One region of the Kocuria sp. WN036 genome, then DNA from elsewhere that is predicted to be linked to it. Evidence: riboswitches for the same ligand, from Rfam matches in the RefSeq annotation. Region 1 holds a riboswitch; the other holds the start of a gene.

What was found. Region 1 has a riboswitch for cyclic di-AMP ahead of CK505_RS18580 (C40 family peptidase). Riboswitches for the same ligand answer to the same signal wherever they lie in the genome.
Region 2: another riboswitch for cyclic di-AMP. It lies ahead of CK505_RS08135 (C40 family peptidase); the one in region 1 lies ahead of CK505_RS18580 (C40 family peptidase).

The regions. Positions count from the first base shown of each region.
Region 1 covers NZ_NSKF01000035.1:9,486-14,454, reverse strand. The annotation lists gene CK505_RS16270 (response regulator transcription factor) at 1-604, opposite strand, end outside; gene CK505_RS16265 (DUF305 domain-containing protein) at 1,168-1,869, opposite strand; gene CK505_RS18580 (C40 family peptidase) at 2,188-2,850, opposite strand; cyclic di-AMP (ydaO/yuaA leader) riboswitch at 2,856-3,046, opposite strand; gene CK505_RS18280 (hypothetical protein) at 3,460-3,648, opposite strand; gene CK505_RS16255 (four-helix bundle copper-binding protein) at 3,647-4,057, shown strand; gene CK505_RS16250 (DUF305 domain-containing protein) at 4,282-4,969, shown strand, end outside.
Region 2 covers NZ_NSKF01000010.1:26,670-31,638, reverse strand. The annotation lists gene ctaD (cytochrome c oxidase subunit I) at 1-1,353, opposite strand, end outside; cyclic di-AMP (ydaO/yuaA leader) riboswitch at 1,747-1,939, shown strand; gene CK505_RS08135 (C40 family peptidase) at 1,942-2,559, shown strand; gene CK505_RS08130 (helix-turn-helix transcriptional regulator) at 2,990-3,358, shown strand; gene CK505_RS08125 (cation diffusion facilitator family transporter) at 3,355-4,269, shown strand; gene CK505_RS08120 (thioredoxin domain-containing protein) at 4,323-4,969, shown strand, end outside.

The sequences.
Region 1 (4,969 bases):
GCTCGTCCCCGGTCCAGTGCGTGTCCCAGACCATCTCCACCAGCTGCCGGCGCGAGAGCACCAGTTGGGGGCGGGCAGCCAGGCACAGGAGCAGGTCGAACTCGATCCTCGTCAACGCCACCGGTTCCCCGCCCAGGTGCACCTGGCGGGAGTCCCCGTCCACCACCAGGTCCCCGATCACCAGCCCCTGGTCCTGGCCCGCCGGCTCCGGGACGGGTGCGGACTGGGTGCGCACCCGGCGCAGCATGGCCTGCACCCGGGCCACGAGTTCGCGCGGGCTGAACGGCTTGGTCACGTAGTCGTCGGCTCCCATCGACAGGCCCACGATCTTGTCGACCTCATCATCCCGGGCGGTGAGCATCAGGACGTGGCAGTCCGAGAAGGTCCGCACCTGACGGCACACCTCGATCCCGTCGATCCCCGGCAGCCCGAGGTCGAGCACCAGCACGTCCGGGGCGAAGTTTCGTACCGCGGCCACCGCCTCCGTGCCGTCGTGGCGCATCACGACCTCCAGCCCGGCCTTGCGCAGATAGTCCGCGATCAGCTGCGCGAGGTCGACCTCGTCGTCGACCACCAGCACACGTCCGGTGAGCGGATCCGTCATCTGTCCTCCCGGTACTGATCGCTGTGACATGAACACTGTGCTGCGAGCCCCAGCGTCCCAGGGCGACCGTGTCTGAGGCCTCGGAAACGAAACAGGGGGGTGGACTCGTCGTGGCCGGGCTCACCGGTGAACCGGTGGTCGCTGTGGCTAACGATCCCCTGCACCGGGCCGATGAGAGGGATATCGGACACTGAGAAGATCGCGTGTCGCCCCTCCACGAGCCCGGACAGACGCAACACGGCCGGGATCCGGCCACCACCACCGGGCGAGGGGACTCCGGTGGTCTCGGCCATCTCGGTGACGGTGCGCGCGCTGGAGGAACAGGACCCCAGGCGAGGGGGAGGGGGGCCGTGTCCTGAGGCAAGAGGGCGCGGTGCTGCCAAACCTACGGTTGGTCGGTGACCGTTCGGGGTGCTGCTGACTGCGCGAAGGGTGCGCGCCCATCGGGTGCCGCGTCGGGGATCACCGCACTGGACTGGACTGGCTGGAACGGGTCGACGGGGACCATGACATCCCGGTGTCGGCCCGTTCCAGTCGATGACGGCCCAGCTCGTGGTCCTGGATCAGGCCGCGAACCACTCCTCCAACCAGCCCTGCATGAGCTCGATCTCCGCCTGCTGGTCCTCGATCATCTTCTCCGCCATGGCTCGCAACTCGGGGTCGGTGCCCATCTGCAGCTCCATCTCGGCCATCTCGAGAGCCATCTGGTGGTGGGCGATCATCTCTTCGAGGAAGGCCTTGTCGAACTCATCCCCGGACCGTTTCGCCAGCTCTTCGAGGCTCATGCCGTCCATGCCGTCCATGCCGTCCATCTCGCCCATCATGGCGCCCTGCATGTCGGCATTCATGCTCCGGCCATGGCCGCCATGGCCATGGCCGTGGACGTGGTGCCCGTGGCCGTGGTGGTGGCCGTGTCCATGGTGGTGGTGTCCCGGGGTGTTCTCGGCGGCCAGCCGCTGGGCCGCTGCTTCCAGTTGCTGGATCTCCTCGGTCTGGGCCTCGATGATCTTCTCCGCCAGGTCACGGATTTCGGGACGCTCGGACTTCTGCAGGGCCAGCTCGGCCATGTCGGTGGCACCTTGGTGGTGGGGGACCATCATCACGGCGAAGTGGCGGTCGTGGTTCATGTGCCGCTCAGCGCCCGTCTGTGCGGAGGCGGAGGCAGGCTGGTGCGTCGGGGACGCGACCGCCGCGGTCGCCCCGGCACCGCTGAGGGCCAGCGCCAGGGCCGTCCCGGCGGCCAGGTGCTTGAACGTCGACGTCATGACGAATCTCTCTTTCGCAGCAGCCCGTACTGGACCTGCACATCGTGGTGTTTGCTCTGTTCAGCCTCGGGTCGAGGCGGACCGATCCATCCACGGTAGCCCCGCCGCAGCTGGCTTCGCCGGGCTGGGAGGGCTGGGCGGTAGATCTTCACTGAACCTTCAAGAGCGGGCCCATCAGGCGGCCAGATCGGGGTGTTCCCCGGCGGTGGATGGGTGCAGGCATCTCCGGTTCTGACCGACCGATCCTGGATGCTGATCAGGTGGGGGGCACACCCGCCGCCCGCCACGAGCGGCATTCGTGGCGGACGGAGGGTTGGCTCAGCGGAAGGTGACGTAGCCGACCGTCGGCATGGCATTCACGCTGTGCACGAAGGTGCCCTGGGTGGGATTCAGCGCGGAGATCATCTTGCCGCCACCAAGGTAGATCCCGATGTGGGCCCCGCCGTTCTGGACGACGAGGTCGCCAGGCTGCGGGTCGGTGGTCAGGGTGCCGGCCGCCCACTGCTGCTGGCTAGTGCGGGGGAGGTCGATGCCCTGCTGGGCGTAGACCCACTGGGTGAAGCCGGAGCAGTCCCAGGCGCCGAAGTCCGTGCCGCCCCAGACGTAACCGGTGCCGGCTCCCTGCATCGCTGTGCCCACGATCCCGGAGGCGCCGGTAATTTCGGTGATGTCCGCCGATTGGGTGGACACCGCCACGGCCGATGTAGCCTGCTCGGGCGCGGCCGGGGCCTGGGAAGAGGCGGTGGAGACGGTCTGCGGGGCGGCCGCGGGCTGGGAGGCCGCCGAGGTGTAAGTCGTCAGTGCGGACGCGGGGGTCGCGTAGGCGGGGGCGGTCTCTGCGGGGACCTCGGCGTAGGCCTGGGCCGGGGCGATGGAGCCGATGAGCACCGCACCGGCGGTGGCAGCGATCGTGGTGTTGCGCACGGCGTGAGAGGTGGTCTCGGCACGGTGGCGGGCAGCGTGGCGCTTGAAAACAGTCATGGGTGAGTTCCTCCCTTTGCCTACGAGGTGAGCTGTCGGATGCGGGTGGGAGACACCCGGCCGGCAGAGCGCACGCGCTCTGCCGGCTTAACCCCAAGGCCCCGGATCACCGGGACCGAAAATGGTTCCCCCGCTTCTGCCAAGCGATATCTCTTCAGGAACCTCGAGCACCGGCAGAATTCGGCGATGTGCACGAGGGCGCCGACCGGATCAGTCATCGGCACGCAGTGGACAGTAGCCCATCCATAACGAAAGTGTCACGTTTAGGTCACGGCCTGGATTCTCTCCTCAGTCGGGAGCGGGAAGCTGTGATTCCGGCCTCGGAAAAATACGCCCCGAGGAAGTGAAACCGTCACGCAGCAGGACCCGTCGCGTAGCTCACACCGGTCTTTCAAAGCGCTCTGACTAGGACACATGGCATGGTGGCGCGCGTTTCGCTGGACGCAGCCGACAGCGACAGGGCTCTGCAACCATGCGCAGTCTTCAGCGCGGGCCGGGCCAGCACCAAGATTGTTGGGGAGGATTTTCAAGGTGGCTCACAGTTTGGGAGGGCTTCGGAAGTGCCCTTCCGAGGCCTTAGGGCAGGGTTTCTTCATGAAATCTCCATATTCAGCCCGCTGCACCGATGTAGAGGCCAGGTAGTGAGGCGGGATCGCGGATTCTTGAGGCGTTGATCTTCATCAAATCTTCAAGCTTTCGGGTCGCGTCACACAGAATCGGCAGTTTACTGTCGATGACATGGCGGGCTGGCTCCGGCCGGTTCGTCTCCTCGACCGAACCGACGAAGGAGCAAGCCATGACCCATCACGTGAGCGCGATGCTGGAGACCTACCCGAAGGACCTCGGGGGAGTGGACCAGGGCAAGCTGGCGGCCTGTATCGAGGCCTGCTTCGAGTGCGCCCAGACCTGCACCGCTTGTGCCGATGCCTGCCTGTCCGAGGACATGGTCGCCGAGCTGACCAAGTGCATCCGCACCAATCTCGACTGCGCGGACCTGTGCGAGGCCACCGGGCGGGTGCTCTCCCGGCACACCGGCTACGACGCGAACATCACCTTGGACGCGATCCGGGTCTGCCAGATGGCGTGCAAGGCGTGTGCTGATGAGTGCGAGCAGCACGCGGACATGCACGAGCACTGCCGGATCTGTGCTGAGGCCTGCCGTCGCTGCGAGGCCGCCTGTGCGGCACTGGTCGCCTCCCTGGGCTGAGCCCAGACTCGCGCTGACCCACGGACGCCGATGACCGGCCTCCGTCGGTGAAAGAGGAGCCTGATGGGCTGATCGGGCGTGCCCGGATGCGGGTTCCCTCTTCCCCCCGCCCCTTGTTCAGTACAGCTCTGCCCGCGCGGTTTGTTCACGCGCAGGGTACGGGGCTGATGACCGAGCCGGCACCTCGGGGTCGAGCTCCTTCATTGCGGAAGAGAGACATCATCATGCGTTCCATCCAGTTCCCTGGCCGTCGCACGGCGGCCGCCGCCTCCACCGTTGTCGTCGCCACGGCCCTGTGGGGCGGGGCCAGCGCCCCAGTGTTCGCCCACGGACAGGTGACCACCCCGGTCTCGTCCCACGCCCAGGATCAGGCCCCGGAGGACATGCTCGGCCCCGATCCCACCTCCCCGACCGCCTACGAATTCGGTGAGACCCTGGCCGGTTTGGAGGGCGAGCAGCTGGAGGTCACTTTCCTGGCCGAGATCATTGGCCACCACCAGGCCGCGATCGAGATGGCCCAGCTGGAGCTCGAGCGCGGGACCAGCCCGGACATCCGCACCCACGCGGAGAACATCATCGCCAGCCAGCAGCACCAGATCGACCAGTTCACCACCTGGTTGGAGGAGTGGTACGGGTTGACCCCGGAAGAGGCCAAGGCTCAGGCCCCGGAGGAAGCACAGGAGGAGATGAAGATCCTGGAGGAGGAGACCCGGATGATGGTCGAAGAACTGGCCGCTGTTGAGGCTGGCGAGGACTTCGACGTCGCTTTCGTGCAGAAGATGATCCCGCACCACAACGGCGGGATCGTCGAGTTCCTCGAGCTGCAGTCCCGCGCTGATCATGCTCAGCTGCGGGTGGCCTCCAGCGCTGGGATCACCGCGCAACAGGCGCAGATCGCGGACTTCCGCACCT
Region 2 (4,969 bases), on a different contig from region 1:
GTGCTGGATCAGGAAGGTCATGTGGAAGCCGAGGAACAGCAGCCAGAAGTGGATCTTGCCGATCCGCTCGTTGAGCATCTTGCCGGTGAACTTGGGCCACCAGAAGTAGAAGCCGGCGAACATGCCGAACACCACGGTGCCGAAGATGACGTAGTGGAAGTGGGCGACCACGAAGTAGGAGTCATTGAGGTGGAAGTCCAGCGGCGGGGCAGCGAGGATCACCCCGGTCAGGCCGCCGAAGAGGAAGGTGAACATGAACCCCAGGACCCACAGCATGGGGGTCTCGAAGGTGATCGAGCCCTGCCACATCGTGCCGATCCAGTTGAAGAACTTCACCCCGGTGGGTACGGCGATCATCATGGTCATGAACGCGAAGAAGCTCAAGAACACGGCTCCGGTCACGTACATGTGGTGGGCCCACACGGTCACCGACAGCGCGGCGATGGTGATGGTCGCGAACACGAGGCCCTTGTAGCCGAACAGCGGCTTGCGGGAGAACACCGGGATGATCTCGGAGACGATGCCGAAGAACGGCAGCGCCAGGATGTAGACCTCGGGGTGGCCGAAGAACCAGAAGAGGTGCTGCCACAGCACCGCCCCGCCGTTGGCCGGGTCGAAGATGTGCCCACCCAGGGTCCGGTCCATGCCGAGGGCGAACAGTGCAGCGGTGAAAGGCGGGAACGCCATGATCACGAGCAGCGAGGTGATGAGCGTGTTCCAGGTGAACAGGCCCATCCGCCACACGGTCATGCCGGGGGCGCGCATCGCGATGATCGTGGTGATGAAGTTGACCGCGCCCATGATCGTGCCGAAACCGGACAAAATCAGGCCGAACACCCACAGGTCACCACCGGAGCCTGGGGTGAAAGAAGCGTTGCTCAGCGGTGCGTAGGCGTACCAGCCGAAGGAGGCCGCGCCCTGCGGGGTGAGGAAGCCGGCGGTCGCGATCAGCGAGCCGAACAGGAAGAACCAGAACGCCAGGGCGTTGAGCCGCGGGAAGGCGACGTCGGGGGCGCCGATCTGCAGGGGGACGATGACGTTGGCGAAGCCGACGAACAGCGGGGTGCCGAACATCAGCAGCATCAGCGTGCCGTGCATGGTGAACAGCTGGTTGTACTGCTCCTTGGTCTCCAGGATCTGCATGCCCGGGGCGAAGAGCTCGGCGCGGATCAGCAGCGCCATGACGCCGGCGAGGCAGAAGAAGGCGAAGGAGGTGATCAGGTACATGTACCCGATCGTCTTGTGGTCGGTGGAGGTCAACCACTGCACCACCATCCGGCCTTTGGAGCGCGGCACGACCGTCGGGTGGGCTGTGCTTCGGAGCTGGTCGGCGGTGTAATCATAAATAGCCATGCGGTCTCCTCGGGCCCAAATGCCGTACGTATTCAAACGCCGATTACCGTAGCGCACATAGCTGGAGCTGCTCGGGGACGATTCTTGTACCGCCATCCGTGGAAATTTCCCTGACATCGGCCACCGAGCCTTTTAGGGCGGCACGCGTCCCCGCCACAGCGCGGTCAACGGCTCCCCGTACCGTCCGCACGCACCACAAAGGCATGTGCCGCCCGCCACGAGGCGCCATAATTTGCAGGACATTAATAGGAAAAAGTCGAGAAAAATTTACAACTTCATCAAATCTTGATTGTTTTCTTTATAGTTCCTATACATTCCCGAATGGGATTGTGATTGTTTCGTGATCTTCTTGTACTCTTCGATGCGTGCCGGCCACTGATCCTGTCGGCGCCTTCGGGCACATCGCCGAATTCTGCCGGTGCCCGAGGTTCATTACACAGAAACTGCTTGGCAGAAGCGGGGGAACCACATGCGGTCCCGATGATTCGGGTCCTAGGGGTTAAGTCGCCAGAGCATCCCGCCCTGCGACCGGGTGTCTCCCACCCGCATCCGACAGCTCACCTCGTAGGCAAAGGGAGGAGTACATCCATGGCATTCTTCAAGCACACTTCTGCTCGTCACCGCGCCGAGACCCCCTCGTGCCGGGCGCGTAACACCACCATCGCTGCTGCTGCTGGCGTGGCAATCCTTGGATCCGTGGCCCCGGCCCAGGCCTATGCGGAGCTCCCGGCTGCCCCGGCCGCCACGTCGTGGGCCCCGGCTTCGTCCTCTTTGGGGAGCCAGGGCTCCTACGTCACCCCGGCCCCGGTGGCGGCGCAGACGGCTTCGAGCGTGAGCCCGCAGTCCACCGCGATCACCGAGATCGCCCCCGCCACTGGCGGCATCGTGGGTACGGCCATGCAGGGTGTGGGCACCGGCTATGTCTGGGGCGGCACTTCCTTCGGTGCCTGGGACTGCTCTGGATTCACCGGGTGGGTCTACGCCCAGCAGGGTATCGATATTCCCCGCACCAGTTTCCAGCAGATCGCAGCCGCCACCCCGACCTCCACTCCGCAGCCCGGGGACCTGGTGTCTCAGAACGGTGGCAACCACATCGGCATCTACATCGGTGGCGGCAAGATGGTCTCTGCGCTGAACCCGACCCAGGGCACCTTCGTCCACTCCGTCAACGCCATGCCCCTCGATGGGTACTACACCTACCGCTGAGCTTCGCCCCACCAGTGGTGGCCGGTTGACGGGAGGCCTTCCGTCAGGTGCGAAGTGCTCCGAGAGGATCGTCATCGGCGACATATTTGGGGTACTTCGTGCCTGGATCGCAGAGTCGATCGGTCGCCACGGCCCGGCCGCCTTGCACCCGGTCGGGAAACGGCGCACGGGCGGGCTGCCCAGCGGAGCAGCGCAGAAAGTGATCATGGGCTCCACCCGTCTCCTGCCGGAGGCAGACAATCGCCTTCCCTCCCCGCAGGGGCATTGCGGCAACGGCCGCACGAGGTGCCGTGGTGGTTCGAGGACGGGGGCGCCGCAGTGGCGGACGGCACCCCCATCCGCCCACACCGTAGGGACACAAGCTGGACATTGCCCGAGCCTCGCTCGACCCCGCCCCTCTTTGATACAGATTCTGCTGTACGGTTGTGGCATGAGGATCTTGTCCCCGGTCGAGGTGATGTCCCGGTTCGGCAAAGCACTGGCCGATCCCACCCGGGCCGCGGTGCTGCTGCAGCTGCAGCAGGGCCCGGCGGTGCCCTCGGAACTGGCGGCCCAGATCGGGGTGAGCCGGCAGATCCTGTCCAACCACCTGGCCTGCCTGCGCGACTGCGGGCTGGTCGTGGGCGTGCCGGCCGGACGCAATGTGCGCTATGAGCTCTCGGACCCGAAGCTGGCCCACGCCCTGGAGGACCTGCTGGGCACGATTCTCACCGTCGAGGCGGTGTGCCAGTGCGGCACGCCGGAGTGCGCCGCCGAGGAGCTCGCCGGTGCGGCCAGCACCCAAGAGGTTCCGGCGTGAGCGGTGAGCACGATCACGCCCACGGTGCCACCGGGCGGCGGGGAAAGCTGGCAGTAGTCTTCGCCATCACCGCCACGATCATGGTCGCCGAGATCATCGGCGCGGTGATCTCGGGCAGCCTGGCGCTGCTGGCCGATGCCGGGCACATGTTCACCGACTCCGCCGGGCTGCTGATCGCGCTGATCGCGGCGACCCTGGCCCTGAAGCCGGCCACGGACAAACGCACCTGGGGGTACAAGCGGGCGGAGATCGTCGCCGCGGCCGCCCAGGCCTCGGTGCTGCTGGCCGTGGGCGGGTTCGTTGCCGTCGAAGGTATCCGCCGGCTGCTGGAGCCCCCGGAGGTCGAGTCTTCGGCCATGCTGTGGTTCGGGGTGATCGGGCTGGTCGGCAACATCATCGGGCTGATCATCCTGGCCTCGGGGCGGGGAGAGAACCTGAACATGAAGGCCGCCTTCCTGGAGGTCGCCAACGACGCCCTGGGCTCGGTGGCGGTCATCGTCTCCGCGATCGTCATCGCCACCACTGGGTGGACCCAGGCGGATGCGATCGTGTCCCTGCTGATCGCCGCCCTGATCGTGCCCCGGGCCCTGATTCTGCTGCGCGACACCATCGAGGTCCTGATGGAAACCACTCCCAAGGGTCTGGATCTGGATGAGGTCCGCACCCGCCTGGAGTCCCTGCCCCACGTGGTGGGGGTGCACGACCTGCACGCCTCACGCATCGACTCCGACACCCCGGTGCTCTCGGCCCACGTCACCGTCCACGACGGCTGCCTGAGCGCCGAGCACGCCGGTGTCGTGCTGGCGGATCTGCAGGCCTGTGTGGCCCGTGACTTCGACGTGGCCATCGAGCACTCCACCTTCCAGATCGAACCGGCCTCCCACCGCGGGGACGAGACTCTCCGCCACTAGAACCCCTCCACTCCCGGTATGCCCTGCTGCCTGAGACAGAACGGAAACCCCTTGTGAGCACTACCGCCAGTACGAGCGCCCCCCAGCGGAAACCCTCGAAGGCCAAGATCCTCGTGTGGATCCTCCTGGTCGCCATCGTGGCCGCCGTGGCCATCCCGATCCTCATCGCCCGTGCCAATTCCACCCCTGAAGTACCCGAAGATGTGGGGCAGCTGGTGCGAGAGAACAGCCGAGTGCTCTCGAAGGCCCCGGATGAGCAGGCGGTGCTGGTGGAGTTCCTGGACTACGAGTGCGAGGCCTGCCGGGCCGCCTACCCCTTCGTCGAAGACCTGCGGGCCGAGTACGGCGACACCGTCACCTTCGTGCACCGCTATTTCCCGTTGCCGGGTCACCGCAACTCCGTCAACGCCGCGGTGGCCGTGGAGGCCGCCGCCCAGCAGGGACAGTACGAGGCCATGTATCAGCGCATGTTCGAGACCCAGGCCGAATGGGGGGAATCGGCCGAGGACCAGAGCGCACTCTTCCGCGGCTTCGCCGAGGACCTCGGCCTGGACATGGCCGCCTTCGATGCCGCGGTGGCCGACCCGGCCACCGAAGAGCGGATCAAGCTCGATGTGGCTGACGGTGAAGCCCTGGGCGTGGCCGGGACCCCGACGTTCTACCTCGACGGAGAAGTGCTCAACCCCGAATCCCTGGAAGC